4 regions of the Limnohabitans sp. TEGF005 genome follow, and region 4 is predicted to be linked to each of the others. Evidence: predicted binding sites of a transcription regulator. Region 4 holds the regulator's gene; each other region holds the start of a gene.
The links. Region 4 encodes LexA, which represses DNA repair genes until DNA is damaged. Its sites were predicted from a motif close to ACTGTATNNNNATACAGT; they were not measured.
Positions count from the first base shown of each region.

Region 1: a site for LexA is predicted at 3,368-3,385, ahead of recA (recombinase RecA). Genes of this name have one in related genera too.
Region 2: a site for LexA is predicted at 3,766-3,783, ahead of ACZ5RG_RS04160 (DNA topoisomerase IV subunit B). Genes of this name have one in related genera too.
Region 3: a site for LexA is predicted at 3,684-3,701, ahead of ACZ5RG_RS02360 (Y-family DNA polymerase). Genes of this name have one in related genera too.

Region 1 covers NZ_AP029226.1:2,925,015-2,932,324, forward strand. The annotation lists gene sucC (ADP-forming succinate--CoA ligase subunit beta) at 1-658, opposite strand, end outside; gene argC (N-acetyl-gamma-glutamyl-phosphate reductase) at 845-1,768, shown strand; gene recX (recombination regulator RecX) at 1,793-2,248, opposite strand; gene recA (recombinase RecA) at 2,271-3,308, opposite strand; gene ACZ5RG_RS14545 (MarR family winged helix-turn-helix transcriptional regulator) at 3,451-3,954, shown strand; gene ACZ5RG_RS14550 (response regulator) at 4,094-4,768, shown strand; gene ACZ5RG_RS14555 (sensor histidine kinase) at 4,819-6,282, shown strand; gene ACZ5RG_RS14560 (glutathione S-transferase family protein) at 6,301-6,960, opposite strand; gene ACZ5RG_RS14565 (hypothetical protein) at 6,981-7,184, opposite strand; gene ACZ5RG_RS14570 (biotin--[acetyl-CoA-carboxylase] ligase) at 7,181-7,310, opposite strand, start outside.
Region 2 covers NZ_AP029226.1:869,183-876,492, forward strand. The annotation lists gene bamC (outer membrane protein assembly factor BamC) at 1-746, opposite strand, end outside; gene dapA (4-hydroxy-tetrahydrodipicolinate synthase) at 773-1,669, opposite strand; gene ACZ5RG_RS04145 (class I SAM-dependent methyltransferase) at 1,780-2,325, opposite strand; gene ACZ5RG_RS04150 (hypothetical protein) at 2,345-2,467, opposite strand; gene ACZ5RG_RS04155 (MFS transporter) at 2,464-3,675, opposite strand; gene ACZ5RG_RS04160 (DNA topoisomerase IV subunit B) at 3,817-5,829, shown strand; gene ACZ5RG_RS04165 (GIY-YIG nuclease family protein) at 5,847-6,665, shown strand; gene ACZ5RG_RS04170 (BRO family protein) at 6,680-7,310, shown strand, end outside.
Region 3 covers NZ_AP029226.1:488,545-495,854, reverse strand. The annotation lists gene ACZ5RG_RS02390 (SulP family inorganic anion transporter) at 1-238, shown strand, start outside; gene ACZ5RG_RS02385 (SRPBCC family protein) at 245-688, opposite strand; gene ACZ5RG_RS02380 (putative transporter) at 725-1,681, opposite strand; gene ACZ5RG_RS02375 (DNA glycosylase AlkZ-like family protein) at 1,775-2,860, opposite strand; gene ACZ5RG_RS02370 (DUF4287 domain-containing protein) at 2,930-3,142, opposite strand; gene ACZ5RG_RS02365 (DUF1398 family protein) at 3,139-3,525, opposite strand; gene ACZ5RG_RS02360 (Y-family DNA polymerase) at 3,711-4,991, shown strand; gene ACZ5RG_RS02355 (DUF429 domain-containing protein) at 5,016-5,831, opposite strand; gene ACZ5RG_RS02350 (BLUF domain-containing protein) at 5,836-6,258, opposite strand; gene folE (GTP cyclohydrolase I) at 6,262-6,990, opposite strand; gene clsB (cardiolipin synthase ClsB) at 7,076-7,310, opposite strand, start outside.
Region 4 covers NZ_AP029226.1:1,458,891-1,466,200, reverse strand. The annotation lists gene ACZ5RG_RS07050 (3-hydroxyacyl-CoA dehydrogenase) at 1-171, opposite strand, end outside; gene ACZ5RG_RS07045 (D-2-hydroxyacid dehydrogenase family protein) at 213-1,220, opposite strand; gene ACZ5RG_RS07040 (hypothetical protein) at 1,279-1,620, opposite strand; gene lexA (transcriptional repressor LexA) at 1,740-2,411, opposite strand; gene ACZ5RG_RS07030 (asparaginase) at 2,486-3,451, shown strand; gene adk (adenylate kinase) at 3,522-4,178, opposite strand; gene kdsB (3-deoxy-manno-octulosonate cytidylyltransferase) at 4,303-5,094, opposite strand; gene ACZ5RG_RS07015 (Trm112 family protein) at 5,104-5,310, opposite strand; gene lpxK (tetraacyldisaccharide 4'-kinase) at 5,356-6,366, opposite strand; gene ACZ5RG_RS07005 (ExbD/TolR family protein) at 6,363-6,785, opposite strand; gene ACZ5RG_RS07000 (MotA/TolQ/ExbB proton channel family protein) at 6,795-7,310, opposite strand, start outside.

The DNA.
Region 1 (7,310 bases), 1.5 Mb from region 4:
CATCGAAGTTGAACTTCGCGTCCAAAGCCATCACGTTGCCTTTGCTGTCGCGGTTCAGTGGGTTGATTTCGACCAACGAAGCGTCGGTTTCCATGTAGCACTGGTACAGCTTCTTGAAGATGTCCACAGCTTGGGCGGTGGAGTCAGCAGGCATGCCGATGGCGTCTGCAATCTTCTTGGCTTGTGCGTCGCCCAGACCGGTCAAGGGATCGATGAACTCGGTGATGATCTTCTCGGGAGTGGCGTGCGCCACTTCTTCGATGTCCATGCCGCCTTCGCTGGAAGCGATGAAAGCGATCTTTTGTGTCGCACGGTCGGTGACCACGGACACGTAATATTCTTTGTTGATGTCAGCGCCGTCTTCGATATAGAGGCGGCGGACTTTTTGGCCTTCTGGGCCGGTCTGGTGGGTCTTGAGCTGCATGCCCAGGATTTCGCCGGAAATGCGCTTGACGTCTTCGATGGTTTTAGCAACCTTGACGCCGCCGCCTTTGCCACGGCCACCCGCGTGGATCTGGGCTTTGACCACCCAAACCGGGCCGCCGAGTTTTTGAGCGGCTTCAACCGCCTCTTGAACGGTGAACGCCGGGATGCCACGTGGAACTGGCACACCGAATTGACGCAAGATTTCCTTGCCTTGGTACTCGTGAATCTTCATGAGGTCTTCTCTCAGAGGGGTGGAAATTCGACAGGTCCGCCGGGGTGCCTGAATCAATTTAGGCCCGCCAGCAGGCTCTGGACACTGCAGCGTGCGACTGTATCATGCTGCAATGCACCAATCCTGAGCCTTGCGTCTTACATTGACATGACGCTGGAAGCTGGAATTCTTGAGAAAGTATGAGCCATGGCCAAAATATTCATCGACGGCGAAGCGGGAACGACCGGTTTGCAGATTCGCGAGCGTCTGGCGCTGATGCCCCAGATCGACGTGCTGAGCATTGACCCAGCTCGCCGCAAAGACCCTGAAGCCAAGCGCGAGCTGATGGCCACCGCCGACTTGGTGGTGCTGTGCCTGCACGACGACGCGGCCATTGAATCGGTGGCCATGATCGACAGCCTGCCCGGACGCAAGCCGCGCATTGTGGATGCCTCGACCGCGCACCGTTGCCACCCCGATTGGGTGTTTGGCTTCCCGGAGCTGGCGGCTGACCAGTTGGCCGCCGTGCGACAGGCCGAGCGCGTGGCCAACCCCGGTTGCTATGCCACGGGCGCGATTGCCATCTTGCGGCCTTTGATCGACGCCGGCTTGTTGCCGGTCGATTTTCCGGTCTGTCTGCCATCGGTCAGCGGATATTCTGGCGGTGGCCGCAGCATGATCGAAGATTACGAAGCGGGCAAAGCCCCCTTGTTTGAGTTGTACGGCCTGGGCCTGCAGCACAAACACATCCCAGAAATCATGCGGTATTCGGGACTGACTTGCCGCCCTTTGTTTGTGCCGTCAGTGGGCAACTTCCGTCAGGGCATGTTGGTGCAACTGCCCTTGCATCTGGACAGCTTGCCCGGCAAGCCCACCGGGGCCGATCTTCAAGCCGCCTTGGGTGCGCACTATGCGGCCAGTCAGGCCGCGGGCGGCTGGGTGCGTGTAGAGCCTGCGACCGACAACCTGAAGCTGGATGCCTTGGCGCTGAACGACACCAATCAACTTGAAATCCGTGTTTTTGCGAACGAGGCCCATCGTCAGGCTGTGGTCATTGCCCGCTTGGACAACTTGGGCAAGGGCGCCAGCGGCGCTGCGGTGCAAAACATCCAGTTGATGCTGGGCTTGTGACGGGCGATTTTCAAGGCGTGTGATTCAGTCGTCGTCTGCGCCTTGCACGATTTTGCGCACCACCTCGGCATTGAAACCACGGGTCATCAAAAAGCGAATTTGTTTGCCCCGTTCGTTCGGGTCGGCTGCAGGGCGGTCAAATTTTTTGCGCCAAACGGCCTGTGCGCGGCTGAACTCGGTTTCTCGGAGCCCTTCTAGTGCGACAGCCACAGCCTCGCCTGACAAACCTTTGGCCGCCAGCTCTTGCTTGACGCGTGCGGCCCCCAGCTTGCCAGAGCGGCGGTGCACCACCGACTCAATCACCCTGCCCTCGTTGATGAAGTCCCGCGCTTGCAGCTCATCAAGCGCTTTGGCCAGCTCGCCAGGCACCTCTTCGTGCGGTGCCAGTTTGCGTTGCAGCTCGGCGCGGGAGTGCTCGCGCTGGCTCAAAAGGCGCAATGCGCGCCCCTTGAGCGAGGGTTGAAAGCCGGGCTTGTTCATGCGAGGCTGTTGGGGTGTGTGCTCAGTCGGCCTTGACGGTGGCGATGGCCGATTCCAGCAAGCGGATGCCCAGTGACTCGCGCACCTTGTTTTCGATCTCACGGGCCAGAGCCGGGTTTTCGCGCAAAAATTCGCGGGCGTTGTCGCGGCCTTGGCCGATTTTTTCGCCTTGGTAGGCGTACCAGGCACCCGACTTGTCGACGATCTTGGCGGTGACGCCCATGTCGATGACCTCGCCTTCGCGGCTGATGCCTTCGCCAAACAGGATGTCGAACTCGGCCGTCTTGAAGGGCGGCGCGACTTTGTTTTTGACCACTTTGACTTTGGTTTCGTTGCCGATCGCGTCGTCACCCTTTTTGATGGTGCCGGTGCGGCGGATGTCCAAACGCACCGAGGCGTAGAACTTGAGCGCGTTGCCGCCTGTGGTGGTCTCGGGGCTGCCGAACATGACGCCGATCTTCATGCGGATCTGGTTGATGAAGATGACCGTGCAGTTGGTCTTTTTGATGGTGGCAGTCAGTTTGCGCAGCGCCTGGCTCATCAGACGGGCTTGCAGGCCGGGCAGGCTGTCGCCCATATCGCCTTCAATTTCGGCCTTGGGGGTCAGGGCGGCCACCGAGTCGATGACGACCAAGTCCACCGCGCCGGAGCGCACCAGACTGTCCACGATTTCCAGGGCTTGTTCGCCGGTGTCGGGCTGGCTGACCAGCAGCTCTTGCAAGTTGACGCCCAGGTTTTGCGCGTATTGCACGTCCAGGGCGTGTTCGGCGTCCACAAAGGCGCATGTGCCGCCCAGGCGCTGCATTTCAGAGATCACTTGCAGGGTCAGGGTGGTTTTGCCCGAAGACTCGGGGCCGTAGATTTCGATCACGCGGCCACGGGGCAGACCGCCCACGCCCAGCGCGATGTCCAGGCCCAAAGAGCCGGTGGAGACGACTTGGATGTCGGCGATGACTTCGCCTTCGCCCAGACGCATGATGGTGCCTTTGCCGAATTGTTTTTCAATCTGGGCCAGGGCGGCTTGCAGGGCTTTGGACTTTTCGCTGTTGTCGTCGCTCATGGAAATCTCCTTGAATATCAATGGTTTGGGGCACCTGGTTCAGCGGGGATGCGCTGTTTACTGGATGTGTGAACAGTACTGTAAACGAGCTGTATAAACCTGTAAACACTATTTTTGGTCAGTTTGCCTTATCATTTAAACCATGACCAACACCCCCCCATCGCACACCCACGAACAAGCCGATTGGGCCGATGACCGATGGCGTGAAACGCATTTGGGTCGCTTGCTTGGGCATGCCATGCGCCGCTTTGACGAACGCGTCTTGTACCTGATGGCCGGCAACGAGGGCGTGCCATTGGCCTTGGCCAATCTGGCGTCACGCGATCAAATCAGCGCTGCACACATTCACATCACACGGCATTTGGCGCTGGAGGGTTCGCGCCTGACCGATCTGGCCCGAGCTGCTGGCATGAGCAAGCAGGCCATGGGCGACCTGGTGAACCAGTGTGCCGCTTGGGGCCTGGTGGAGCGAGAGCCGGATATGACCGATGCCCGAGCGCGGCGCGTGGTGTTCACGCCTGTGGGCTTGGCTTGGTTGCAGGCATTCAAGGATGCGGTCGCGCAAGCCGAGGCGGAGTTCCGCGATGCGGTGGGCAAGGATGTGGCGACCGTGGTCGCCTTGGGTCTGGAGGCTTATGCGCACTGACAGAACGCGAGAAAGCCGTCATGGCTGTTCAAACAGATCGCGCGGCTACCTCTGAAGCGCCCGTGCCAGACACTAGAATTGCAGCAGCTCGCGACAGACAGGCCCGACCGAGCTGCACCCACAATAACAGGAGACAGACATGCGAATTCTGATAGCCGAAGATGACCAGGTGCTTGCCGACGGCCTGTTGCGCACCTTGCGCAGTGCCGGTGCGGCGGTGGACCATGTGGCCAGTGGCAGCGAGGCCGATGCGGCCTTGATGACCAACAACGAATTCGATTTGCTGATCTTGGATTTGGGCTTGCCCAAAATGCACGGTCTGGAAGTGCTCAAACGCTTGCGTGCCAGGGGCTCTACTTTGCCGGTGTTGATTCTCACGGCGGCAGACAGTGTGGAAGAGCGCGTCAAAGGGCTGGATTACGGCGCTGACGATTACATGGCCAAACCCTTCAGCTTGCAAGAACTTGAAGCCCGCGTGCGGGCCCTCACGCGCCGCGGCATGGGCGGTGCCACTTCGCAAATCAAGCACGGCCCACTGATCTATGACCAGTCTGGCCGCGTGGCCACCATCGACGGCAAGATGGTCGAGTTGTCGGCCCGCGAGCTGGGTTTGCTGGAAGTGCTGCTGCAGCGTGCGGGCCGTCTGGTCAGCAAGGACCAACTGGTCGAGCGCCTGTGCGAATGGGGCGAAGAGGTCAGCAACAACGCGATCGAGGTGTACATCCACCGCCTGCGCAAGAAGATCGAAAAAGGTCCGATTCGCATCGCCACGGTGCGTGGCCTGGGCTATTGCCTCGAAAAAATCCCGGGCTGAGCGCCTGGTGATTTGACGACCTTCGCCACCCGATTCAGGACAACGCCGCTATGAAATCCCGCGGCTGGAGCGTACGTCTTTTCAAACGCGAACAACGTTCCTTGTTCGGGGAAATCCTCGACTGGATGCTCACGCCGCTGCTGCTGCTGTGGCCCATCAGCCTGGCCTTGACCTGGCTGGTGGCGCAAGGGCTGGCCAACAAGCCCTTTGACCGTGCCTTGGTCTACAACGTGCAAGCGTTCGCCCAGCAGGTCAAGCTGGGGCCCGATAAACGTGTGCAATTCAACTTGCCGCAGCCTGCCAGCGAATTGCTGCGTGCCGACGAGACCGATCTGGTTTATTACCAGGTTCGTGGTGCACACCAAGAGCATCTGAGTGGCGAGCGTGACTTGCCCATGCCGCCCACCGATCAGGACAAAGGCAGCAGTTACGAGGTGCACATTCGCGATGACGAGATGCGTGGCCTTGAGGTGCGCGTGGCCTACACCTGGATACGCTTGGATGCCGAGGGCAAAAATCCGGCCTTAGTGCAAGTGGCCGAAACGCGAGAAAAACGCTCTGTGCTGGCGGCAGAAATTATCAAGGGCGTGATGCTCCCCCAGTTCGCTCTTTTGCCTTTGGCCGTGCTTTTGGTTTGGCTGGCGCTGGTGCGTGGCATCAAGCCTTTGTCTGAGCTGGAAGAGCGCATCCGTGCACGCAAACCCGATGATTTGAGTCCGCTCGACGACAAGGCGGTGCCGATGGAAGTGGCCCCCTTGGTGGTGTCGGTGAACGACTTGCTGGAGCGCTTGAAAGACTCCATCGTCACGCAAAAGCGTTTTTTGGCCGATGCGGCGCACCAGCTCAAAACACCGTTGGCGGGCTTGCGCATGCAGGCCGATCTGGCGCAGCGATCTGGCTCCAGCGAAGAAGATCTGAAAAAATCACTCCAACAAATTGGCCGGGCCAGCATGCAGGCAACGCACACCGTGAACCAGTTGTTGTCACTGGCCCGCGCAGAAGGTGGCGGCGCCCATGTGCCCCAGCAGCGCTGCGATATGGTGGGCCTGGCCAGCGAAGTTCTGCAAGACTGTCTGCCCCGCGCCATGGACAAAGGCCTGGACCTGGGCTACGAAGGCGTGGACGCTGGCACGCCAGGTGTGCAGGTGCAAGGCAACCCGACCCTGCTGAAAGAAATGCTGCGCAACTTGGTTGAAAACGCGGTTCACTACACGCCGAGCACGCCCGAACGCCAGGGCGTGGTTACGGTGCGTGTTCTGGTCGATCCCTACAGCAAAGCACTGGTCATGCAGGTTGAAGACAACGGTCTGGGCATTCCGGTGGCTGAGCGTGATTTGGTGTTTCAACCGTTTTATCGGGCTTTGGGCACCAACGTGGACGGCTCGGGTTTGGGCCTGCCCATCGTCAAGGAAATCGCGCAGCAACACGGGGCTTCGGTCATGGTGGACGCCACCCACCCCGGCCACACCCCACCTGGGGCGTGTTTCACGCTGCGCTTCAACGCACCCGCTTGAGAGCAGGTGCGGGCCGCCTTAAGCGGGCTTGCCCATGTTCAGCTGCAAGCGCTCACGCTCGATCACGCGGGCCACGGCGGGCTCTGCGGCCACTTTTTGCACAAAGGTCCACAGTTCGGGGTGTTCTTCGGGCGTGATGCCGGCAATCGTGCCCCAGCGCGTGAGGGTCAGGCTGTAAGCATCCAGAGGGCCAAAACGTTCACCCGTCAGCCAGGTTTGGCCTTTGCTTGCAGCGGCTTTCACCAGCGCTTGCAGTTCGCCCAGCATGCCGCGAAACAACTGCGTGTTGTAAGGCTTGAGGGCCGCTTGCACTTCGGGCAGATCCGAGAATTTTTGTGGCATGAAGATGTGCGTGAAGGTCGGGTGCACGGTGTTGTTCATCCAGGCCAATGTCGAGATGGCTTGTGCACGGGCCAGCGGCTCGGAGGGCAAGAAGCCCGCTTGAGGAAACAGCTGGTCCAGATGCAACACGATGGCCACGATTTGCGTGACCGCTTGGCCGTTGTTCACCAGCACGGGCACCTGGCCACGCGGGTTGATGGCTTTGTAGTCGTCGCTGTTTTGCTCGCCTTTGTGCAGCTTGACCATGCTGGGTTCAAACTCGGCACCGCTCATTTCCAGCAGCACATGGGGCACAAAAGAACAGGCACCGGGGGCGAAGTAAAGTTTCAGGCTCATGGGTCAGGTCTCCAAAAAAGTCAGGGATTTGTGGCGGGTGCAGGGGTGCTGCTGAGGGGCGCAGGCGTTTCAATTTGCAGTGCTTCGGGGCGAATCTGATTCGCCATGTGTTCAGGTTCGCGTGCTGTATTTGGCCCCCAGCCCCAATGGGCAAAAGCGTCCCATTGCCAAGCCAGCGTGGCCGCATTGAGGATCAACAAAAGAGCCATTAACCAACGCATCATCGGAGTTTGTCCTCGACAGGAAAGGGGCGCACGCTGACCTCGGCGCTGTGAATTTCTTGCAGGCCTGTGTCGGTTAGCAGCCGCAAGGCACCGCCGGGGCTGACGCCCCTTGCCGCGCCGATCTGG
Region 2 (7,310 bases), 590 kb from region 4:
AGGGCAATGGGCGCTGCACTTGCGCTGGCCGCTTTGGCAGATTCGGTTGAGGCACCCAGTTTCACCATCAGGCGACGCAAAAATTCGATTTCGAGCTCGGCATCGCTGGCGCGGGGTTGCCAGACGGTTTGTTCTTTTTGAGCCGTGGTGTAGTTCTCGACCATGCCGCGGTGGGTGATGTAAATCTCAACGCCGCCTTGTGCGTTGCGCTCGACGCGTGTTCGGAATTTGTCGCGTTCACCAGACGAGTAGAGTGTGTCGAGCACTTTGCCCAGCGTCCTGCGGATGATGTCTTGTGGAATTTTGGCCCGGTTTTCGGCCCAATCGGTTTCCATGATGCCCACGTCAGGCGAGTCGGTGACCAGAACAAAACCGTTGCTGGTCCAGAACTCTTTCAGGGGCTCCCAAACTTGGTCGGCCGGGCGTGCCACCACCAACCAGCGTTGGTTGCCTTGGCGCTCCATACGGACATCGCCTAACTTGTTGGCTGCGGTGCCTGCATCGACAACGCGCGAGCTTGCGCTTTGGAAGCCCGAAGCGGTTGCGGAGTTGCTTTCAAGTGCGTAACGCGATTCTTTGCGCAGTTGGCTCAGGTCGGGCGGGATCTCGAGTGTGGGGGCTTTGGCCGCGCTTTTGTAGTCAACCTTGTCTTCCTCAAGAATGGAACAAGCGCTGACCAAAATGGTCAAGGCCGCGATAACGGCCGTGCGCTGAACGGTGAGACAAGACGTAGAGCGATGGGACAATTTCACAAGCAATCCTTAGGTGGAAATCAAATCAGGCCGCTGGCCTTGAGCGCCGCCTCAACCGCAGGCTGCTGTGATTCAGACAGCTCGGTCATGGGCAAACGCAAAGTAGGGCCGCTCAGGCCCATGCGGTTCATGGCCCATTTGACGGGGATCGGGTTGGCTTCGACAAACAGGTTTTTGTGCACAGGCATCAGCAAAAACTGGATGCGCATCGCTTCTTTGATGTCACCACGGATGGCCGCCATGCACAGTTCATGCATCAGGCGCGGGGCCACGTTGGCGGTCACGCTGATGTTGCCGGCACCGCCGCACAGCATCAGGGCCACAGCGGTCGGGTCATCGCCGGAGTACACGGCAAACTCTTTGGGCAGATCGCGGATCAGCCACTGGGCGCGTTCGATGTTGCCGGTGGCTTCTTTGATGCCCACAATGCCGGGCACTTGCGCCAGGCGCAACACGGTGTCGTGCTGCATATCGGCCACCGAGCGGCCGGGCACGTTGTACAAAATCACGGGCAAGTCGGGCGTGGCTTCGGCAATCGCGCGGAAGTGCCGGTACTGGCCTTCTTGTGTGGGTTTGTTGTAGTACGGCACAACTTGCAACTGACAGTCGGCCCCGACTTTTTTGGCGAATTTGGCCAACTCGATGGCTTCGGCGGTGGAGTTGGCACCGCATCCGGCCATGATCGGCACGCGGCCAGCGGCTTGTTCGACCGACACGCGGATGATTTCGCAGTGCTCGTCGACCGTGACCGTGGGCGATTCGCCCGTGGTGCCGACCACGCCAATGCAATCGGTCCCTTCGGCCACATGCCAGTCGATCAATTTTCGCAAAGCGGCGTAGTCCACTTTGCCGTCTTCGAGCATGGGGGTAATCAGGGCAGGGATGCTGCCTTTGATGGGGCGAAATTCGGTGGTCATGTCAGGTGCTTCTGAACAGAAAAAACCCATTCTAACGATTGCAGACCCGATTTATGACCCCCAAGTCGGGTGAATGTCACCCGATGTGACGGGAAAAACCCGACTTCAACTCAGTCGGCCCGCAAAGGCAAGCGGGGTACATCGGCCTGGTGCACAAGCCGTACTGCGGCAATCCGCTGCACAAATCGGTTGGGGGATGCCTCAAAGCCGTCCTCATAGGCCACGGTGCGCAAGCTTTCGGTGGCCCGCAACAGCTCGCCCGGTTGCAGCAAAAAGTCTGGGCGAGAGGGCTTGCCCACGGTTTCGTTGCCAGCGGCAAAGGTTTCGTAAATCAGCACGCCACCCGGGGCCACGGCCTGCACAAGGGTGGGCAGCAACGGACGCCAAAGGTAATGGGTCACCACAACACAGCCAAAAGTTTGTCCAGCGAAGGGCCAAGGGCCGTTTTCGATGTCCGCGCAAGTGACTTCGCCAAAAGCCTGTGCCAACGCCACAGCATCGGGGTTGCGGTCTACGCCTTGCACCGCATGGCCTTGCGTGGCCAACCAGCGCATGTGGCGGCCTGCGCCGCAAGCGACATCGAGCACGCTGCTGCCAGGAGCGATCAAATGAGCCCAGCGTTGCAGCCAAGCAGAAGGGTTTTCGGTGCCGTGCATAGGTTGAGTTTTCAAAAAATCAGAAGCAAGACCACAGCTGTTCGGACAGCATGATGACGACATCGGGTTTGGCATAGAGCCAAAACGTCAGGCCCAGCACCGTCGCTAACAACAACAACAGGGTTTTAATTCGGGTGGTCATGCGGCTTTGGGCGAATGGCGCTGGATCGGACTTTCGCGCACCGGCAAATTCACCAATGCGGCAAAGACGCCCAAGGCAATGGCCAGGTACCAGACGATGTCATAGCTGCCTGTCTTGTCATACAGATAACCGCCCAGCCACACGCCCATGAATGAGCCGATTTGGTGGCTGAAAAAGACGAAGCCGCTGAGCATGGAGAGGTGAGAGATGCCAAAAATCTGCGCCACTGCCGCGTTGGTGGGCGGCACGGTAGACAGCCACAACAAGCCCATGACAGACGAAAAAATGTAAACGCTGGTGGGCGTGAGCGGAGCGAGCAAGAACAAAACGATGGCCACCGAGCGGGCTGCGTAAATGAACGCCAGGATCTTTTTCTTGGCCATTTTCTGGCCCAGCGTGCCTGCAATGTAGGTGCCAAACACGTTGAACAGACCGATCAGGGCCAATGCATAACTGGCCACCTGAGGCGCCAGACCGTGGTCTTTCAGGTAGCTGGGCATGTGCACGCCAATGAACACCACTTGAAAGCCGCAGACAAAATAGCCCGCCATCAGCAGCTGAAAACTGGGGTATTTGAAAGCTTCTTTCAACGCTTGGGCAATGGTCTGGTCGCGTTTGACCTGGCCCGGTGCATTCAAAGCCGGTTCGCGCAGGCCCCAGGCCAGGGGAATGATCAGCATGGCCGCTGCGGCCAAAATGACCAGTGCCGTCTGCCAGCCCATCTGGCTGATCAAGAGACCTTCTACCGGCACCATCAAAAACTGGCCAAAACTGCCCGCCGCAGCCGCCACGCCCATGGCCCACGAGCGGCGTTCTGGTGGCACGTTGCGTCCGATCACGCCGTAAATCACGGCGTAAGTCGTGCCGGCTTGTGCGGTGCCGATGATCACCCCGGTGAACAAGGCAAACACCCACGGGTCGGTGGCCCAAGACATGCCTAAAAGGCCAATGCCATAGATCAAGGCCCCCGCTGCAATCACGCGGAATGCGCCAAACCGGTCGGCCACCATGCCCGCAAAAATGCCCATGAAACCCCAAGACAGGTTCTGGATGGCCATGGCGAAGCCGAACTCTTGACGGCCCCAGCCTTGTGCTTGGGTGATGGGTTGCAGCCACAGGCCAAAGCCGTGGCGAATGCCCATGGACAGCGTGACGATGGCCGCGCCGCAGGCCAGCACTTGAAACAGGGAAAGGGGTTTGTGTTGCATCCCCTGACTTTAACCAATGCCGTACGGATTGCTTGTCCCGCAAATGCAAGCATTCACCAGCAGGACTTCTGCGCGCAGAGGCAATGCGACACTGTTGTTGTATCCAGTAATCCGGCATAAATCCCACTACAATCCGCCACCATGGCCACCCAATCTACTGTCAAAACATCCAACGAGTACTCTGAAGGCTCGATCCGTGTGCTCAAGGGCCTGGAGCCCGTCAAGCAACGCCCGGGCATGTACACCCGCACCGACAACCCCCTGCACATCATTCAAGAAGTGCTGGACAACGCCGCCGACGAGGCGCTGGCCGGTTACGGCAAAAAGATCAAAGTCATCCTGCACACCGATGGCTCGGTCAGCATCGAGGACGATGGGCGGGGTATTCCGTTTGGCCTGCACCCTGAAGAAAACGCCCCCGTGATCGAGCTGGTCTTCACACGATTGCACGCGGGCGGCAAGTTTGACAAGGGCAAGGGCGGTGCGTATAGCTTTTCGGGCGGCTTGCACGGCGTTGGCGTGAGCGTGACCAATGCTTTGTCCAAGCGACTGGAAGCCACCAGTTACCGCGAAGGCAAAGTGGCCACTCTCGCTTTCTCGGCAGGCGACGTGATCGAGCCGCTGGTGACTCGCCTGGCCAATGAGGGCGACCGTAGCGGCTTGGCGGACGTGCCCCGAGACCGCAAACAGGGCACCACGGTGCGTGCCTGGCCCGACGCCAAATACTTCGAATCCAGCGCCCTGCCCATGAACGAGCTGACGCACCTGCTGCGCAGCAAAGCCGTGCTCATGCCGGGCGTGACGGTGACCTTGGTCAACGAGAAAACCAAAGAAACCCAGCAGTGGCAATACAAAGCCGGTCTGCGCGACTACCTGACGCAAACCCTGAATGGCGATCCGGTGATCCCGTTGTTTGAAGGGGAGGGCTTTGCCGACGCCAACCACGACAGCTTTGCCGAAGGCGAGGGCGCTTCTTGGGCCGTGGCCTTCACCGAAGACGGTGCCCCCGTGCGTGAGAGCTACGTGAATTTGATCCCCACCAGCGCAGGTGGCACGCACGACAGCGGCTTGCGCGATGGCTTGTTCACCGCCGTCAAAAGCTTCATCGAACTGCATGGCCTGCTGCCCAAGGGCGTCAAGCTCATGCCCGAAGACGTGTTCGCGCGGGCCAGCTATGTGCTGAGCGCCAAAGTGCTCGACCCGCAGTTTCAGGGGCAGATCAAAGAGCGCCTGAACTCGCGCGACGCAGTGCGACTGGTCTCCAGCTTTGTGCGCCCGGCGCTCGAACTCTGGCTGAACGAGCATGTGGACTACGGCAAAAAGCTGGCCGAGCTGGCCATCAAAGCCGCCCAGTCACGCCAAAAAGCGGGCCAAAAGGTAGAAAAGCGCAAGAGCTCCGGCGTGGCCGTGCTGCCGGGCAAGTTGACCGATTGCGAGAGCAAAGACATCTTGCACAACGAGGTGTTTTTGGTTGAGGGTGACTCGGCCGGGGGCAGCGCCAAAATGGGCCGCAACAAAGAGTGCCAGGCCATCTTGCCCCTGCGCGGCAAAGTGCTCAACACCTGGGAAGTCGACCGCGATCGCCTGTTTGCCAACAACGAAATCCACGACATTTCGGTGGCCATCGGCGTGGACCCCCACGGTCCGAACGACAACCCCGACATGAGCAACCTGCGCTATGGCAAGGTTTGCATTTTGTCGGACGCGGACGTGGACGGCTCGCACATCCAGGTACTGCTGCTGACCTTGTTTTTCCGCCACTTCCCCAAGCTGATCGAAACCGGGCACCTGTATGTGGCGCGGCCGCCGTTGTTCCGGGTCGATGCACCTGCACGTGGCAAAAAGCCCGCGTCCAAAGCCTATGCGCTGGACGACGGTGAGTTGACCGCCATCATCGACAAGCTGCGCAAAGACGGTGTTAAAGAGGGCGGGTGGAGCATCAGCCGCTTCAAGGGCCTGGGCGAGATGAGCGCCGAGCAATTGTGGGACACCACGCTCAACCCCGACACGCGCCGCCTGCTGCCCATCGAGCTGGGACCGCTGGACAATGCGGGCACCGAAACCCTGATGATGCAGCTCATGGGCAAAGGCGAAGCCGCTGCCCGACGCGAGCTGATGGAGCTGCACGGCGACAGCATCGAAATCGACGTTTAACCAAGCCAGGTTGTTGCATGAATCTTTTTCAGCTTCTCCAGTCACATGGCTTGCAGGTGAGTCCTTCGGAGTGCAAATTTCATTTTGCTCGTAGCCCGCATCAAAAAGAAAAAGACCTTTTTGCAACAAGAGTGGGATTCGAGCATTTTCAGAGTTACCAATCGCAAAAAAACTTTTCTAGGCCGTATGTCATCTCGTTTTATGAATACGGTGAAGGTTTATGGATGTTTGCGGGAGTTTGGCGCGTTGATGGTGAACCGATTGAAACGTCAAAATTTTTTCAATACAAATTTTCGTTTGTTGATAGTTCAGCACTTCTTGAACGTCGACTGATCGTGACTTGGCCCAATCGATTCAGGAACAGTTATCCAAACGGCGAAACATTGAACAATGATCTGCAAGTGCATGCTGTCCTTGCGGTGCCCGATGTGCTTGGAAACTTTCCGGGTTTCTCTAAGGTTCGTATCACCCTGACTGGACTACGTATCTTGTTAGGTGACCCCGTGGGTTCTTTGGGTTGGAAGACTGCGCTTCAGTCGGTGGCTGGTGTGTATGTGGTTGCAGACGCAAAGAAAGACAAACTGTATGTAGGTGCTGCCTATGGTGAAAAAAATCTTTGGCAGCGCTGGTCTGAATATGCCCAAAATGGTCACGGAGGGAACGAGAAACTTAAGCAAGAGTATGTCGAGCGTGGCGATTCAGTTTTTGATGATTACGTCTTCTCTTTACTTTGGCATGCAGATAGTTCGGCTACCCAAGAGCAAGTCCAGGGCATGGAGTCTTTTTGGAAAGAAGCTTTGCTAACCCGTGGGTCGCGGGGATACAACGCCAACTGATGGTGGAGGCTGCAATGTCTGAATCGATGAAACATCTTCAAGAACTTAAGCTCTTTGAATCGGTGCAGGTGCGGTCGCATTGGAACGCTGAAGTAGAAAAGTGGTATTTCTCAGTGGTGGATGTGGTGGAGGTGCTGACCGACAGCATCAACCCCACCGACTACCTGAAAAAACTGCGCAAGCGCGATGCCGAGTTGGGCAGCTACCTGGGGACAAATTGTCCCCAGGTAGCTATGCCCAGTGAGTCCGGGGTCATGCGCAAAACTTTGGCCGCCGATGTTCCCACACTCTTGCGCCTGATCCAGTCCATCCCATCGCCCAAGGCCGAGCCGTTCAAGCGCTGGTTGGCCAAGGTGGGCCATGAGCGCATGCAAGAAATGGCTGATCCTGCGCAAAGCCTGGATCGCGCCCGCGATAACTGGCAAAAACTGGGACGCAGCACCAAGTGGATTCAGCAGCGCATGACGGGGCAAGAAACCCGCAACAAACTGACCGATTATCGGAAAGAAAGCGGTGTTGAAAAGGCGGATGAATTCGCGCTGCTGACCAACATCATTCACCAAGAATGGACGGGCTTGAGCGTGCAGGCTCACAAATCGCTCAAGTCTTTGAAAACGCAGAACCTGCGTGACCACATGAGCGAAG
Region 3 (7,310 bases), 970 kb from region 4:
CAACCGGATCGACGTGACGGGTGTGGAGACCTTTGGGCAGCTGCACCGACAACTGGCCAGCCGGGGCATCACCCTGCACATCAGCGGCATCAAACTGCCCGTGGAAACCGCCTTGCGCCGCGCAGGTGAGCTCCAGGACAGCCCTTATCTCAAGCTCTACCGCACCGATGCCGAGGCCCTGCAAGCCCTGGCGCAATTGGCCCCACTGCCCGACGACATTGCGGCAGCGGCCATCTGAAGCGATTCAAGCCGGAATTTCAGCCTCGACCAACAGCGCCAGCAGCTGCAAGGACTCCTGCCAACCCAAGCAACAAACCTCAGCGGGAATCAGGTCAGGAATACCCGCCTGCTCAATGTTCACCTCGGTGCCGACCAGCACCGTTTTGAAAGTGATGGTGGTCACCATCTCGCCCGGCAAATTCGAATCGTCAAAGCGGTCGGTGTGGCTCAAGCGTTCACTGGGCAACAGCTCCAAAAAGGTGCCGCCAAAACTGTGGCTCTGCCCATTGCCCAGGTTGGTAAACGACATGCGATAGCCACCGCCCACACGGGCGTCCATCTCATGCACTCTCCCTGTGAAGCCGTGCGGCGGCAACCACTTGGCCATGGCATCGGGATCGATGAACGCCCTAAAAACGCGCTCGGCAGGGGCGCGAAAAACGCGTTGAAATTTCACGGTATGGGGCATGGCTCTTTCTCCAAAAAAAGGGCATTTTGCCTACGATCAGGCCAAACCCTTTTCAAACTCCGTTAAACGCTTATGAATCGAACGCAGTTCTGTGATGTCGGTCCAGCGTTCGATCAGGTAAGAAAACGCCTCGTTGACTTTGCCAAAGGCATTGCTGACTTGTTGGATCACACCCAGCGTGATCAGGCCCGTAAAGAGCGATGGCCCCATCAGCAGATACGGAAAAATCACCGTCGACTGGCTGTAGAAGTTGCTCCAGAGGTTGAAGTAGGCGTAATGGTTGAACAAACGGAAATTGTTCAAGCGCACCCCGGTGAACAAATTCAAGACCGTGGGCAAGTCCATGCGGCTGCGGTCGTCTTCGGCATAAACCAAATCCTTGCGCAAAGCGGCCTCGGTCTTCTGGTTGTTGTACTCCAGCCCCGGCAAGTGAATGCCCACAAACCACGACAACACCGTGCCACCGAGCGCTGTAAACAGTGCCACCCAAAACAGAGACCCCTCAAACTGCAACCAAGCAATGGCCATGCCCTTGGAAAGTGCCCACAAGATCGGAATGAACGACGCCAACGTGAGCACCGCCCGCACCAATCCCAAGCCCAGGTTCTCGGTTTGGCGGGCAAAACGCATGCAGTCTTCTTGAATCCGCTGCGAAGCGCCTTCGACCGTCTCGCTCGTTTTTTGCCAGCGCGGCAAATACGTCTCGGTCATGGCCTGACGCCACCGAAAAGCGTAGTGCGAGGCCAAATAGGTTTCGAGGCTGCGCAGCAACATGTAAGGGAAAGCGATCCATGCGAACTGCTGCATGAAGCCCCAGAACTTGGCCAGCCCGCCGGCCTGCTCGGGCTTTTGCAACAAGTCATAAAACTCACCATACCAAGTGTTGAGCTTGACCGTCTGCTGCACCGTGATGAACACCAGCGCCACCAACACCAACAAACCACCCCAAGACCACAAGGCCCAGCGGCGCGAGAGAAAGAAACTGCGGAACATCAGAAAAACCTCACCATCACAAAGACACCGCCTCACCCAGTGACGCGGGGGATTAGGGCGAACATGACAACGCCCCGCAAAGACTCGGGCAACTCAAAGCCCCAAGAAAACAGACATGCGGTGCAACTCTTCTTCCAGCGCCAGCGCAAAGGCTTTGCCCTTGGGGGCCGCATTGACAAAGCCCACATCGGGCGTAAGCACACCCGACTTGGCACCGACATTGGCCCACCCAATGACCTGATCATGCCAAAGCAAAGGCATGGCGTAGTGACCACGCACCCGCTTGGCCGCTGGCGTATAGGCCTCAAAGCGGTAAGCCCAGCCCCACAGCTGCTCAAAACGGCGTCTGTCCCAGACCACCGGGTCAAAAGGTGCCAACAAACGCAGCTGATCATCCACCTCGTGGCGACGCGAAGCCGGGCTCTCGCCTGCGGGCCAAAACCACGTCGTGCCATCAACCACCACACTGGGCAAACGCAAGCGCGCACGCGCCAGCACGTCTGGGCGCTGCGCTCGCCATTGCGGCACACCGCCGGCCAACAAACTCAGCAACTGCCCCAAACTGGCGGCGGGCAAAGGCGCGTATTTCGCCACGATCACATCCACCAACTGGTCCATGATGGCTTCGGGTTCAAGCCCACACGGCTCGTGCTCGCGAACGGCATACAGGCGCTGCCCGCCTTCGCGCCGCGCCACCCGCAACCAACCGCGGTAATGCATGCCATCCAGCAACTGGGTGCTGGCCTTGCTGTTGCCCCCAAACCAATTGACCACGCGCCCATGGTCAAAATGCGCATCCACCTGCGCGGGCCTGACCACGCCAGCCTCTCGCACAAAGGCCAACACCTCTTGCGCCTGCTGGATGCGGCTGGCCGACCACACGATGCGGGGCGTGCGCGGGTGCATCAGGTGGTGCACATCGCGCCGCACAAAACCATAGTTGACGAAAAAATCTTCCTCCACAGGCATTTGGGCATAGCGCAAATCCAGATCCCCTACCCGATAGCCCGCCACACGGTGGCGCAACGTCAGGTCTTGCGCACGCGCAGGCGCACACAAAGGATCGGCCTGCACAAAACCCAGGCGCTGCAAAGCCTTGGGCAAGGTCGTGGGCGCAAACAGACTGCGCGCGATCGCGTAACGGCGCAGTTGATCCAGAGTCAAAGCGGAAGAAGCCATGCTTGAATCATGCCGCATGGCCAATAGCGGTGGCCTTGAGCAGTTCGCTCACGTCCTGCGTGCTCGCCATCACTTGTGCGCGGCCATCCAATACGCCACCAAGGCATTGGCGTGGCCATGGCCCATGCTGTGCTCGGTCTTGAGCCAAGCAACCATCTCCATGTGTTTCATGCCTGCGCACGTTTGGAGCAAATCCAGCCAATGGGCGATGGGCTGGCCATACTTCTTTTCGATGGATGGGAAATACGAAGCGGGGCCTTTGGGTTTTTCGAGGGGGGTCATGGGAAAAACTCCACATGGTGATCGCCTTGGCGGCCTATGTACATGACGCGTTGGCCGCGCAGGAAGACGCTGTAGGACTGCACGCCGGCCTGCATGGCGCGGGCGCAAAAGTCGCGGAATTTTTGGCCTTGGGTTTGGCTGTCGTGGATGGCGGCTTTGAGCGCTGGCAGGTCAAACGCTTGGGCGACAGGTGGCAAGCCCTCATAAAGCAGCGGGGCCAACACCACCCCGCCCTGCACACCATAAAACCTGAATTGCAGCGCCAAGCAGTCCACCTGGTAATGGTCCACCCCCTCTTGCATCAAGCGCCCCACGATGTCGGGAAAAGGCATGCTGCCGGTGAGTGTGGCTGTGGCCAGTTGCTGGAGGGTGGTGGCGTTCATATTCTGAAATGGGCGTTGCGGTGCAAAGCGCAAACCACGCTCATGGTGCGGAGTGCAAACCGATCATATTGCCTTCGGTGTCGACCACCATGGCAATGAAGCCGTTGGCGCCATCCTTGGGACTGGCCCTCTGTTCTACATCTTCAGCTTGGCAATATACTGTACGCAATTACAGTTAATCGGACATGCTCCGCTCCCTCTTCATCGACTTCAACAGCTACTTCGCTTCGGTCGAGCAGCAGCTCGATCCGGCTTTGCGCGGGCGGCCTGTGGGCGTCGTACCGGTCATGGCCGATTCGTCGTCTTGCATTGCAGCCAGCATTGAGGCCAAGGCTTTTGGCGTCAAAACCGGTACTCGCGTATCGGACGCCAAGCGGCTGTGCCCTGGCATCGCGCTGGTGCTGGCCGACCACGCCAAGTATGTGGAGGTGCACTTGCAGGCCGTGGCCGTGGTGGACCGGCTGGCGCCCGTTCGGCAAGTGCTGAGCATTGACGAGATGGAGTGCGAGCTGACGGGCCGCTGGCGCGAGCGTGATCGGGCCGTGGCGCTGGCGCGGCAAATCAAGGCGGCGCTGCTGGCCGAGGTGGGCCAGTGCATGCGCACGTCCGTGGGCATTGCGCCCAACACCTTGCTCGGCAAGCTGGCGTCTGACATGCACAAGCCCGATGGTCTCACGGTGATCGAACAGCACGAGTTGCCTGAGCGGTTATTTCACTTGAAACTTTCAGCCATTCAGGGCATTGGCCCACGCCTGTTGGAGCGGCTGGCGCGTTGTGGGATTGGGTCGGTCGAGCAGCTGTATGCCGCGCCGAGAGACTTGTTGCACACGGCTTGGGGCGGGCTGGCGGGCTCTGACATGTATGACCGGCTGCGCGGCCAGTGGTACGGGCCACGCGCCACGGTGGCACGGTCGCTGGGGCATTCACATGTGTTGCCGCCCGATTTGCGCCACCCGGCAGGGGCACATCAGGTGCTGCACCGCCTGACGCAAAAGGCCGCCATGCGGCTGCGCAAGCAGGGGTTTTATGCCACAGCCATGCAGGTGTTTGTGCGCTGCGACCACCGCTGGCAGCGCGAATCGGGCGGCGAGCGCTCTGTGCATGTGGGCGAGACGCAAGACACGGGCTTTTTGTTGCACACACTGGACCAGCTTTGGTTCAGCGGCTTGCACCAATTACAACGGCCGCAGGCTGTGGGTGTGCAGCTGTGCGGGCTGGTGCTAGCGAGTCAACACACGCCTGATTTGTTTGATTTTCACGAAGAAGCCCCTGGCGTTACGGCGTCACAAACCTTGCAAAATCACCCCGTGCAACGCGACCGCACTCGCCTGATGTCGGCCATGGACGCGCTCAACCGCACACACGGCAAAAACGCAATTTATTTTGCCAGCGCTCACCACGCGCTCGATGCGGCACCGATGCGCATCGCGTTCAACAGGATTCCTGATCTGGAAACAGAGCGCTGAGGCGGCATGGGCACGCCCCACCGTTCAGGCCGTGACGATCCAGCCTTCGAGCGGATCGCAAGGCGGCAGGCCGTATTGCGGGTGTCCGGCTTCGTGCTGTTGCTGCGCCCAAGCCGCCTGCATCAGGCAAAGGGTGGCATCGAGTGCATCGCCGCTGGCGTCATCAGCCAGACGACCCAACAGCGCGTTGCTGGCCACCAGTCGCAAGCCCAGACGGGTCTGTCCGCGCTCCAGTGCGCCCAACAGTTCGCGCCGGGCCAACAGGCGTTCGGGGGTTTGTTTGGCTTTGTCGTCGCTTTTGTAGCTGGTGTTGCCCAGTACCTCGCGCGCCAGCAGGCCAGGGTAGGCCTCTAGCGCCACACGACGCACGTCGCCTGCGTGCAGGCCGGGCAGGTGCACACCCGCCTGACGCAGCAGAGGCACGCCCGCGTGCAGCATGTAGGCCACAGGCGGGTTGACCCATTTCATCGACGGGCTGGAGCCCGCCGGTTTGTCGGCAGCGCGGTGGGCAAACTTGCCACCCACTGGGCGGGCGTTGCAAAAGGCCGCAAATTGCTCGCGTATTTGGGGACGCTCCAAGGCGCAGTAGTGGTCCATGCAGGCGGTCCAGTCGGTGGGCCAACCCAAGGTGTGCACCAGCTCTCGTGGCAGGCCAAAGGGCAAGTCAAAGCCGCCCACCCAGTCGGCAGGCTGGGCCAGCCATTGACCAAAAGCGCTCAAGGTTTCAAAGGTGTGCAGTGCCTGCAACTGCACCCTGCCCTGTCGGGCTTGGCCCAGCGCCAGCACGATGGGCTTGCGTTTGCTGGGGCTGCTGGAGAAGTCGCAGCCGATGAGCTGCATCGGATCAGGCGCGCCCGATGATGGACGCTGTGGCCATCAGCTCTTCGAGCAAGGCCAAAGAGACTTTGCCCGACACGCTGTACGGGTCCAACTCGGCACGCTCGGCGTATTTGAGCAGGATGTTGGTGTTGACTCGCGAGGTGTCGACCTGGCCCATCGTCCAGCCGCCAAAGCGGCGCTCGGTGATCTCTTCGTAATGCAGCAAAACCACTTCTTTGTGGCGGGCATCTTTCTGGATGTGCCCGTACAACTCGCTGACAGCTCCACGGCCGCCTTCGATGGCTTGCAGGAAAATACCGCCGCCATAGCAAAGGATGCCGGTGATGCCGGTACTGGGGTTGAATTGGCGCGACTGGGCGAGGATCGAGTCGATCATCTCGGGGCGGGGGTCCACAGCGCGGCTGGCGTAAAGCAGGCGTACCAACATGGGTCAGTTCTTTCCGGGAATCAGGGCCAAAAATTCACGACGCAGGTTGACGTCCTTGAGGAAGGCACCGCGCATGACCGAGTTGATCATTTTGCTGTCCATGTCTTTCACGCCACGCCACCCCATGCAGTAGTGACTGGCTTCCATGACGATGGCCAGACCATCAGGTTGGGTTTTACGCTGGATCAGGTCGGCCAGTTGCACCACGGCTTCTTCCTGGATTTGGGGTCGCCCCATGATCCATTCGGCCAAGCGGGCGTATTTGGACAGGCCAATCACGTTGGTGTGCTCGTTGGGCAGCACGCCGATCCAGATCTTGCCAATCACGGGGCAAAAGTGGTGGCTGCAGGCGCTGCGCACGGTGATGGGGCCGACGATCATCAGTTCGTTCAGGTGCTCGGCATTGGGGAATTCGGTGATCTCGGGGCCCTCGACGTAGCGGCCCTTGAACACTTCTTTCAGGTACATCTTGGCCACGCGGCGCGCGGTGTCGCCCGTGTTGTGGTCGTTCACGGTGTCGATGACCAAGCTGTCGAGCACGCCCGCCATTTTGCCGGTGACTTCGTCCAGCAATTTTTCTAACTCGCCAGGTTCGATGAACTCGGCGATGTTGTCGTTGGCGTGGAAGCGCTTGCGGGCCGCATTGATGCGCTCGCGAATCTTGACGGAAACGGGTACGCCTTCGTCTTCGGGCGTGGCGGCAGAAGCAGTCATGGCGTCTGGGGCTTTCATTAACATGGCGAGGATCGTAACAGCGATTGCAGTCCCTGCTGACCCTGAGACAGAACGCCCATGCCAGCCCCGGGGAATCTGGCGTTCAGTAGCGATTACCGCTCAAAAACAGCGCCAGCCGCATCAAGCCAAAGGCCAACCGGTCGCGCCACCTTTGGTGCCAGGCTCTTTGGACATCCACCTCAGCCAGCACCGGCTTGCTTTGCAGCTCGATCGCCGAGTGCAAGCGCTGGTAAAGCTGCTGGGCAAAAGCTTTGTCGGCTACCACCACATTGGCCTCACGCGCCAACAAGAGGCTGAGCGGGTCCAGATTGGACGAG
Region 4 (7,310 bases):
CTCTTGCAACTTGTCCCATTGCTGGAAAACGGCATCGCGTGCTTTCTGAATGGCGTCGGCTTGGGTGTCGTAAAGCCAGACTTGACTGCCTGCTTGTGCGGCGATTTGGGCGATGCCCCGGCCCATGGCGCCGGCACCGATGATGGCAACTTTGGAGAATGCGAGAGTCATGGTTGTAAAAGTAAATCGAAGATTGAAATAACAGGGCGCGCTTAACGGCGAACTTGCAAGGCGCCTGGGTTGACGATGTTGGTCGGAGTGCCCTTGATGAAGTTCACCACGTTGTCGAACGCCGTGCCGAAATACAACTCATAGCTGTCTTTTTCGACGTAGCCAATGTGAGGTGTACAAATGCAGTTTTCCAGGCGCAGCAAGGCGGAGCCTTGCAAAATGGGTTCGGATTCGAAGACATCGATCGCAGCCAAACCGGGTCGGCCCCGATTCAAGGCCCCGATCAAGGCATTGGGCTCGATCAATTCGGCGCGGGACGTGTTTACAAACAGGGCCGATGGCTTCATTCGGCCCAAATCTTCGCCTTTGACGATGCCTTGAGTGGTTTCGTTGAAGCGCAGATGCAAAGACAACACATCGGCTTCTTCAAAAAATGAAGCGCGACTGCTTGCGGCACGGTAGCCGTTTTGGATGGCTTTGGTGCGCGACTCGTCGCTGCCCCAGACCATCACATCCATGCCAAACGCCTTGCCGTAGCCGGCCACCAATTGACCAATTTTTCCGTAACCCCAGATGCCCAGAGTTCTGCCTTTGAGGACTGTGCCTAAGCCAAAGTTGGCAGGCATTGAGCCCGCTTTAAGGCCCGATTGCTGCCATGCACCATGTTTGAGGTTGCCAATGTACTGTGGCAAACGCCGCGTAGCAGCCATGATCAAGGCCCAGGTCAGTTCAGCCGGTGCCACGGGTGAGCCGACACCTTCGGCTACGGCCACACCGCGTTCTGTGCAAGCCGCCAGATCGACGTGACCGCCCAAACGACCTGTCTGGGCAATCAATTTCAAGCGCGGTAGTTTTTCAATCACGGCACGCGTCAGTTGGGTGCGCTCGCGGATCAGCACGATGATGTCGGCGTCTTTCAGTCGCACAGACAATTGGCCTATGCCTTTAACCGTGTTGGTATAGACCTTGGCTGGAAAATTTTCGAGTTTGACCGCGCAGTCGAGTTTGCGCACCGCATCTTGGTAGTCGTCAAGGATCACAATGTTCATCCCTACATTGTGCCCTGACGAGGCGGCCCGGTTCAGTCGCCGGGGGCTGCTCTTTGGGTTAAGCGCTGGCTTGTGCTGCTTCGATGGCCGCTAAGCGGTCCAATTCAGCGCAGACATCGGCCATGCGCCCGGAAATCACCATCCGACCGGCCCCTTTGACACGTTGATCACTCTCTGCAACCCGCAAGACACGCAAGGCAGGAACAGCAGCAGTGGCCGGGAATCGGTGTGGATGGGCTGAGGTTTTGAGGGCCTGGGGCGTGCAAGCCGGTCTGCGCGAGGTCCAGACGGGCCTCAAGTAAGCGTTTCCGCGCTGGGGCTTGGCCACCGAAGGTGTGGCCCGGTTGAAATTGGAGAAGCCTTGAAAAAGACCTGAAAGAGCAAGCAGAGCGATTCCCATGTGAAACCTTTAAAAAGCATGGAGGTTGGACACAGGCAGGATTGCTGAAGAGCCTGTTGCTTCAGGGCTGACAGAACCATCTCGTCAGCGCCCGCCACCTGGAGCAACAAGCCAGTGCTTTACATCAAAAGCGTGTTGCGGATGAGTCCTACAGCCAGGCCTTCGATGTCAAAAGGCTCCTCGGGGTTCACCACAATGGTTTGGTAATCGGGGTTTTCGGGCAGCAATTCGATGCCGGTGGCGGTCTTGCGCAGGCGTTTGACGGTGACTTCGTCGCCCAGTCTGGCCACAACGATCTGGCCATTTCGGACTTCTTTGGTCGATTTCACGGCCAACAAATCGCCGTCCATGATGCCTGCGTCGCGCATGGACATGCCCCGAACCCGCAAAAGGTAGTCGGGTTGTTCGGAAAACAGCGTGCTTTCCAATTGGTATGTTCGGTCAACATGCTCTTGCGCCAAAATAGGCGAGCCTGCGGCCACGCGGCCGATCAATGGCAAACTCAATTGGCCCAAGCCGGGCAGGGTGAGGCTGAACAGGTCTGATGGGGCGCGCAGGTGATTGCGGTTGCTGCCTTTCAGGCGAATACCGCGCGAGGTGCCGCTGACCAGTTCGATGGCCCCTTTGCGGGCCAGGGCCTTGAGGTGTTCTTCTGCTGCATTGGCCGACTTGAAGCCCAGCACGCTGGCGATTTCGGCACGCGTGGGTGGCGCACCGGTGTTGGCAATGGTGTTCTGGATCAGTTCCAGAATTTCCTGTTGCCGGGCGGTGAGTTTGGGGCTGTCGGTCATGGCGGTCTCCTTGTGGGGACTGGTTAAACTGTTGTTTCATCCAGTGACTGTATTTTTAACCAGTTTTTGAGGCGATGCAAGTGTTGGACACAAAAAAAATGAAGAAAGTGGTGGTTTTGGGCACAGGCGGCACCATCGCCGGCACAGCGGCCAGCGCCAATGACCACACGGGCTACACCGCTGGCCAGTTGGGTGTGCAGCATCTGCTGGACGCCATACCCGGTCTGAATGACGTTCTGCAGGGTGATTCACTGCAGTGTGAGCAGGTCGCCCAGCTTGACAGCAAAGACATGGACCACGCCACTTGGCAAGCGTTGGCGCAGCGCTGCGCCCACTGGCTGGCACAGCCTGACGTGGGTGGCATCGTCATCACCCACGGCACCGACACACTGGAAGAAACCGCTTGGTTTTTGCAGCAGGTGCAGCGCACCACCAAGCCTGTGGTGCTGACTTGTGCCATGCGTCCGGCCACCGCCTTGACCCCCGATGGCCCACAAAACCTGCTGGACGCTGTTGCCGTGGTCCTCGACCCGATGGCGCGTGGCGTGCTGGCCGTCTGCGCAGGCCGCATCCACAATGCCCGCGAGGTGCAAAAAATTCACCCTTATCGGCTCGATGCTTTCAGCTCCGGCGAATCCGGCCCCCGTGGCTGGGTGGAGCAAGGCCGTGTGCGCTGGGCCGACCCCGGCAGCTGGCCGATGGCGCATGTCCATGCCAGCCAAGCGCTGGCATTGAGTGTGGCCGATTGGCCCTGGGTGGCGGTTTTGGACAGCCATGCAGGCAGTGATGCCCGCCAAGTCCAGGCCCTCCTGGCTGCGGGCGTGAAAGGACTGGTCGTGGCAGGCACGGGCAACGGCACCGTGCACCAAAGCCTGTTGTCGGCACTGTCCCAGGCGCAGGCCCAAGGCGTGGCTGTGCGTTTGACCTCCCGTTGCGCCGAAGGTCAGATCGTGGGGCAAGCCGCCGCGCTGCAAACGGCACCTGCGGGGCTCAATGCGTACAAGGCGCGGGTGAGTCTGATGTTGGATTTGATGGGCTAAATACCCACAAGGCCCTGAAACAACAAAGCCCCGCAATGCGGGGCTTTGTTCGTTGGGGCCGCTGAAAAAATCAGTCAGCCAGTGCCGCAAATGCGCGGGCTGTGATGTCTTCCACGCTGCCGGTGCCGCTGATGGCGCGGTATTTGGGGGCTGCCGCTGCATCGGCTTTGGCCCAGTTGGAGTAGTAGTCCACCAAAGGGCGGGTCTGGGCGCTGTAAACATCCAGACGCTTTTTGACGGTTTCTTCCTGGTCGTCGGCGCGTTGCACCAAAGCTTCGCCCGTCACATCGTCCACGCCTTCGACTTTGGGTGGGTTGAACTTGACGTGGTAGGTGCGGCCCGAGGCGGGGTGCGAGCGGCGGCCGCTCATGCGGTCGATGATGGCGTCAAAGGGCACATCGATTTCGAGCACGTAGTCGAGTTTCACGCCTGCGGCCTTCATGGCGTCGGCCTGGGGAATGGTGCGGGGGAAGCCGTCAAACAGGAAGCCATTGGCGCAATCGGCCTGGGCGATGCGTTCTTTGACCAGGTTGATGATCAGGTCGTCGCTGACCAGACCGCCTGATTCCATGACCGCTTTGGCCTCCAGGCCCAAGGGGGTGCCGGCCTTGACGGCGGCACGCAACATGTCGCCCGTGGAGATTTGGGGAATGTTGTATTTCTGGCAAATGAAGGTTGCTTGTGTGCCTTTGCCGGCGCCAGGTGCGCCCAACAGAATCAGTCTCATGGGAAGGTCCTTATCGTTTGAAATCGTTTCTGCCAGCCAAGCCCGAAGGCCTGCTGCATGGTTACTTTTGAGAATATCACGCCAGCCTCAAAGTTGGCTTACGGGGAGAACCCCGGTTTTCAGCTCATGTCAACAGCAGTTGCCGCACCCGATCCAGGTCTTCGGGGGTGTCGACTCCCGGACCGGGTGATGCGGCGGTGACATGCACTGCGATCCGGTGGCCGTGCCACAGTGCGCGCAGCTGCTCGAGTGATTCCATGGTTTCCACTGGCGCGGGGGGCAGTGTGGGGAACAAAGCCAGAAAACCGGCCCGGTAGCCATAAATCCCGATGTGGCGCAGCGGTGCCGGGCTAGGCAGGGCCTTGAAACCCGAGTCCGACTGGCCATCGCGCCACCACGGAATGGGCGCGCGGCTGAAATACAGTGCCATTTGCCGGGCGTCCATGACCACCTTGACCACGTTGGGGTTGGTGAATTCTTCCAATGAGCCGATGGCGTGCGCTGCGGTGCTCATGCTGGCATCAGGCCGCTCGGTCAGCACGCGGGCCACCTCGTTGATGAGCGCGGGGGGGATCAGCGGCTCGTCGCCTTGCACGTTGACCACCACCGCATCGGGCGCAAGGCCCAGCAGCTGGCAAGCTTCGGCCAGGCGGTCGCTGCCGCTGACGTGGTCTTTTCGGGTCAGCAAGGCGCGTATGCCGTGCGCTTCACAGGCCGCCACGATGCGCTTATCGTCAGCGGCCACCACCACCAGACTGGCGTTGGACAGCATGGCACGTTGCGCCACGCGCACCACCATGGGCAGTCCAGCGATGTCGGCAAGAGGTTTGTCGGGCAAGCGGCTCGAAGCCATGCGTGCCGGAATTACCACCGTAAAACCCGCAGCAGAGCCTGCGGGGGGCAAAAAATGGGTCATGGCTGGGGCTCAGAGCGCGGGACGCAGGGCCGCGAGTTTCTCGATTTCTTCGTCACTCAGTGTGCGGGCCTCGTTTTCCAGCAGGATCGGAATGCCGTTGCGCACCGGGTACGCCAGGCGAGCGCTGCGCGAGAGCAGTTCCTGGTGTTCCCGGTCGAAGTCGAGAGGGCCTTTGGTGACTGGGCAAACCAGTAATTCAAGCAATTTGTTGTCCATGCTGTCAATGATAACGGCCCCCAAGCCAGGGGTGTTTGGGAAAGGTCAGTGCTGCAAAAGTTGCTCAATGCGCGCATCCAGCGCCGACCAAAAACCGTTTTCTGGCGTGATGACCAGAGGGATCGCCAGGGCGCCGGGTTCGTGCGGCCAGAGTTTGGCGGCGTCTTTTTCGGTGCAAACCCAAGTGCGGTCGGGGTTGGCTTTCCAGTCTTGGTAGTCGTGGTGGTCAGGCAGGGCGGTGGTGCTGGTCAGTTGCAACCCCGATTGGCGCAGCATGTCGAAAAATGCTTCAGGCCTGGCCAGTCCGGCCACCGCGTGCAGTGGGCGGTTTGTCAATGCGCTCAAGGCAAGGTGTCGCCCATCCGAGGTCAGGGCGTGGTCTGCCAGTTGCCGTGGGGCCTGGTATTGACCTAGTGGGCGGTCACCCGAAATGGATGGACCGGTGTGCAGAACCCAATCGACCGGGCGTGGCCAGGCTTCGCGCAGGGGGCCTGCAGGCAACAACCAGCCGTTGCCCACGCCGCGCTCGTCCATCACACAAATCTCGATGTCACGCGCCAAGGCCAGGTGTTGCAAACCATCGTCGCAGATCAAAATTTGCACCGTCGGATGCGCGTGGAGCAAGCCCAGCGCCGCATCGGCCCTGGCTCGCGCCACCCAAACCGGCACGCCAGTGCTTTGGTGAATCAGCAAGGGTTCATCGCCCACATCCAGTGGGTGGCTGTCGTGCGTCACGGCACGGGCGTCCTGCGTTTTGCGGCCGTGCCCGCGCGAGATCACCCCGACCTGCAAGCCCTTGGCCAGCAAGTGCCTGGCAAGGGCCATGGTGACCGGGGTTTTGCCTGCACCGCCTGCCACCACATTGCCGACCACGATGACCAAGGCGGGTACGCGCCGGGTTTTGAAGATGCCCGTGGCGTAGGCCATGCGCCGCAGTGTCGTGAGTGCGCCATAAATGGCCGCCACCGGGCGCAAGGCCCACGCGAGCGGGCCGCGCCGCTGCCAAACCCGGGGCAAATGCTGGTGAAGGAATGCGGACAGGCCCATGCCGATCAAGAGCCCGGCACTTCGGCCGATTGGGCCGCAAAGGTGATTTTGGACAAGCCACTGCGGCGTGCCGCCTCCATGGCGTTGATCACGCTTTGGTGCGTGGCCGATGCGTCGGCGCTGATGACCAGCATCGCGTCTTTGTGGACCAGTGGCGTCAGGACCGCCACCAAATGACCGACCGAGCTGCCCCCGACGGGTGACTTGTTGATGGCGTATCGCCCTTGTGATGTGATCGTCAAGACAATTTGGCGCGGGCGCTGGCTGGATGCACTGGCATCGGCCACGGGCAGGTTCAGCTGGATTTCGGTCAGGCGTGACCAAGTGGTGGTCAGCATCAAAAAGATCAGGACGACCAAAAGCACGTCAATGAATGGGATCAGGTTGATCTCGGGTTCGGGGGACGAGGGCCGGGGTCTGAAATTCACAGCCAGCCTTTATGCGCGCAAACGGCTCAGATGCCGGGCAAAGGTCTCGGCGGTCACTTCCATGGCCAGCACATGGCGGTCCACCACGGCGCGAAAGTAGCGCCAGAACATCAAGGACGGGATGGCCACAACCAAGCCGAACGCGGTGTTGTAAAGCGCCACCGAAATACCATGTGCCAGCAGGGCAGGCTGGTTGTTGGCCGCCGTGTGCGCCCCAAAAATGTCGATCATGCCGACCACGGTGCCCAGCAAACCGAGCAGTGGGGCGGCAGAGGCGATGGTGGCCAGTGCAGGCAGGTAGCGCTCAAGCCCTTGTGTTGCCAAACGCCCCGCCATTTGCATGCTGGCTTGGATGTCTTCGCCAGAGGCTTTGGGGTTGTCATGCAGGCAACGCAGCCCGCTGGCCAAAACCGGCCCCATGGCACCTGCTTTGTCCAAGGCCTGGATCATCTCTGGCACGGGGACACCGCGTTGGCTTGCCTCGATGGTTTGCGCGAGGATGTGGGCGGGCATGACTTTGGCGCT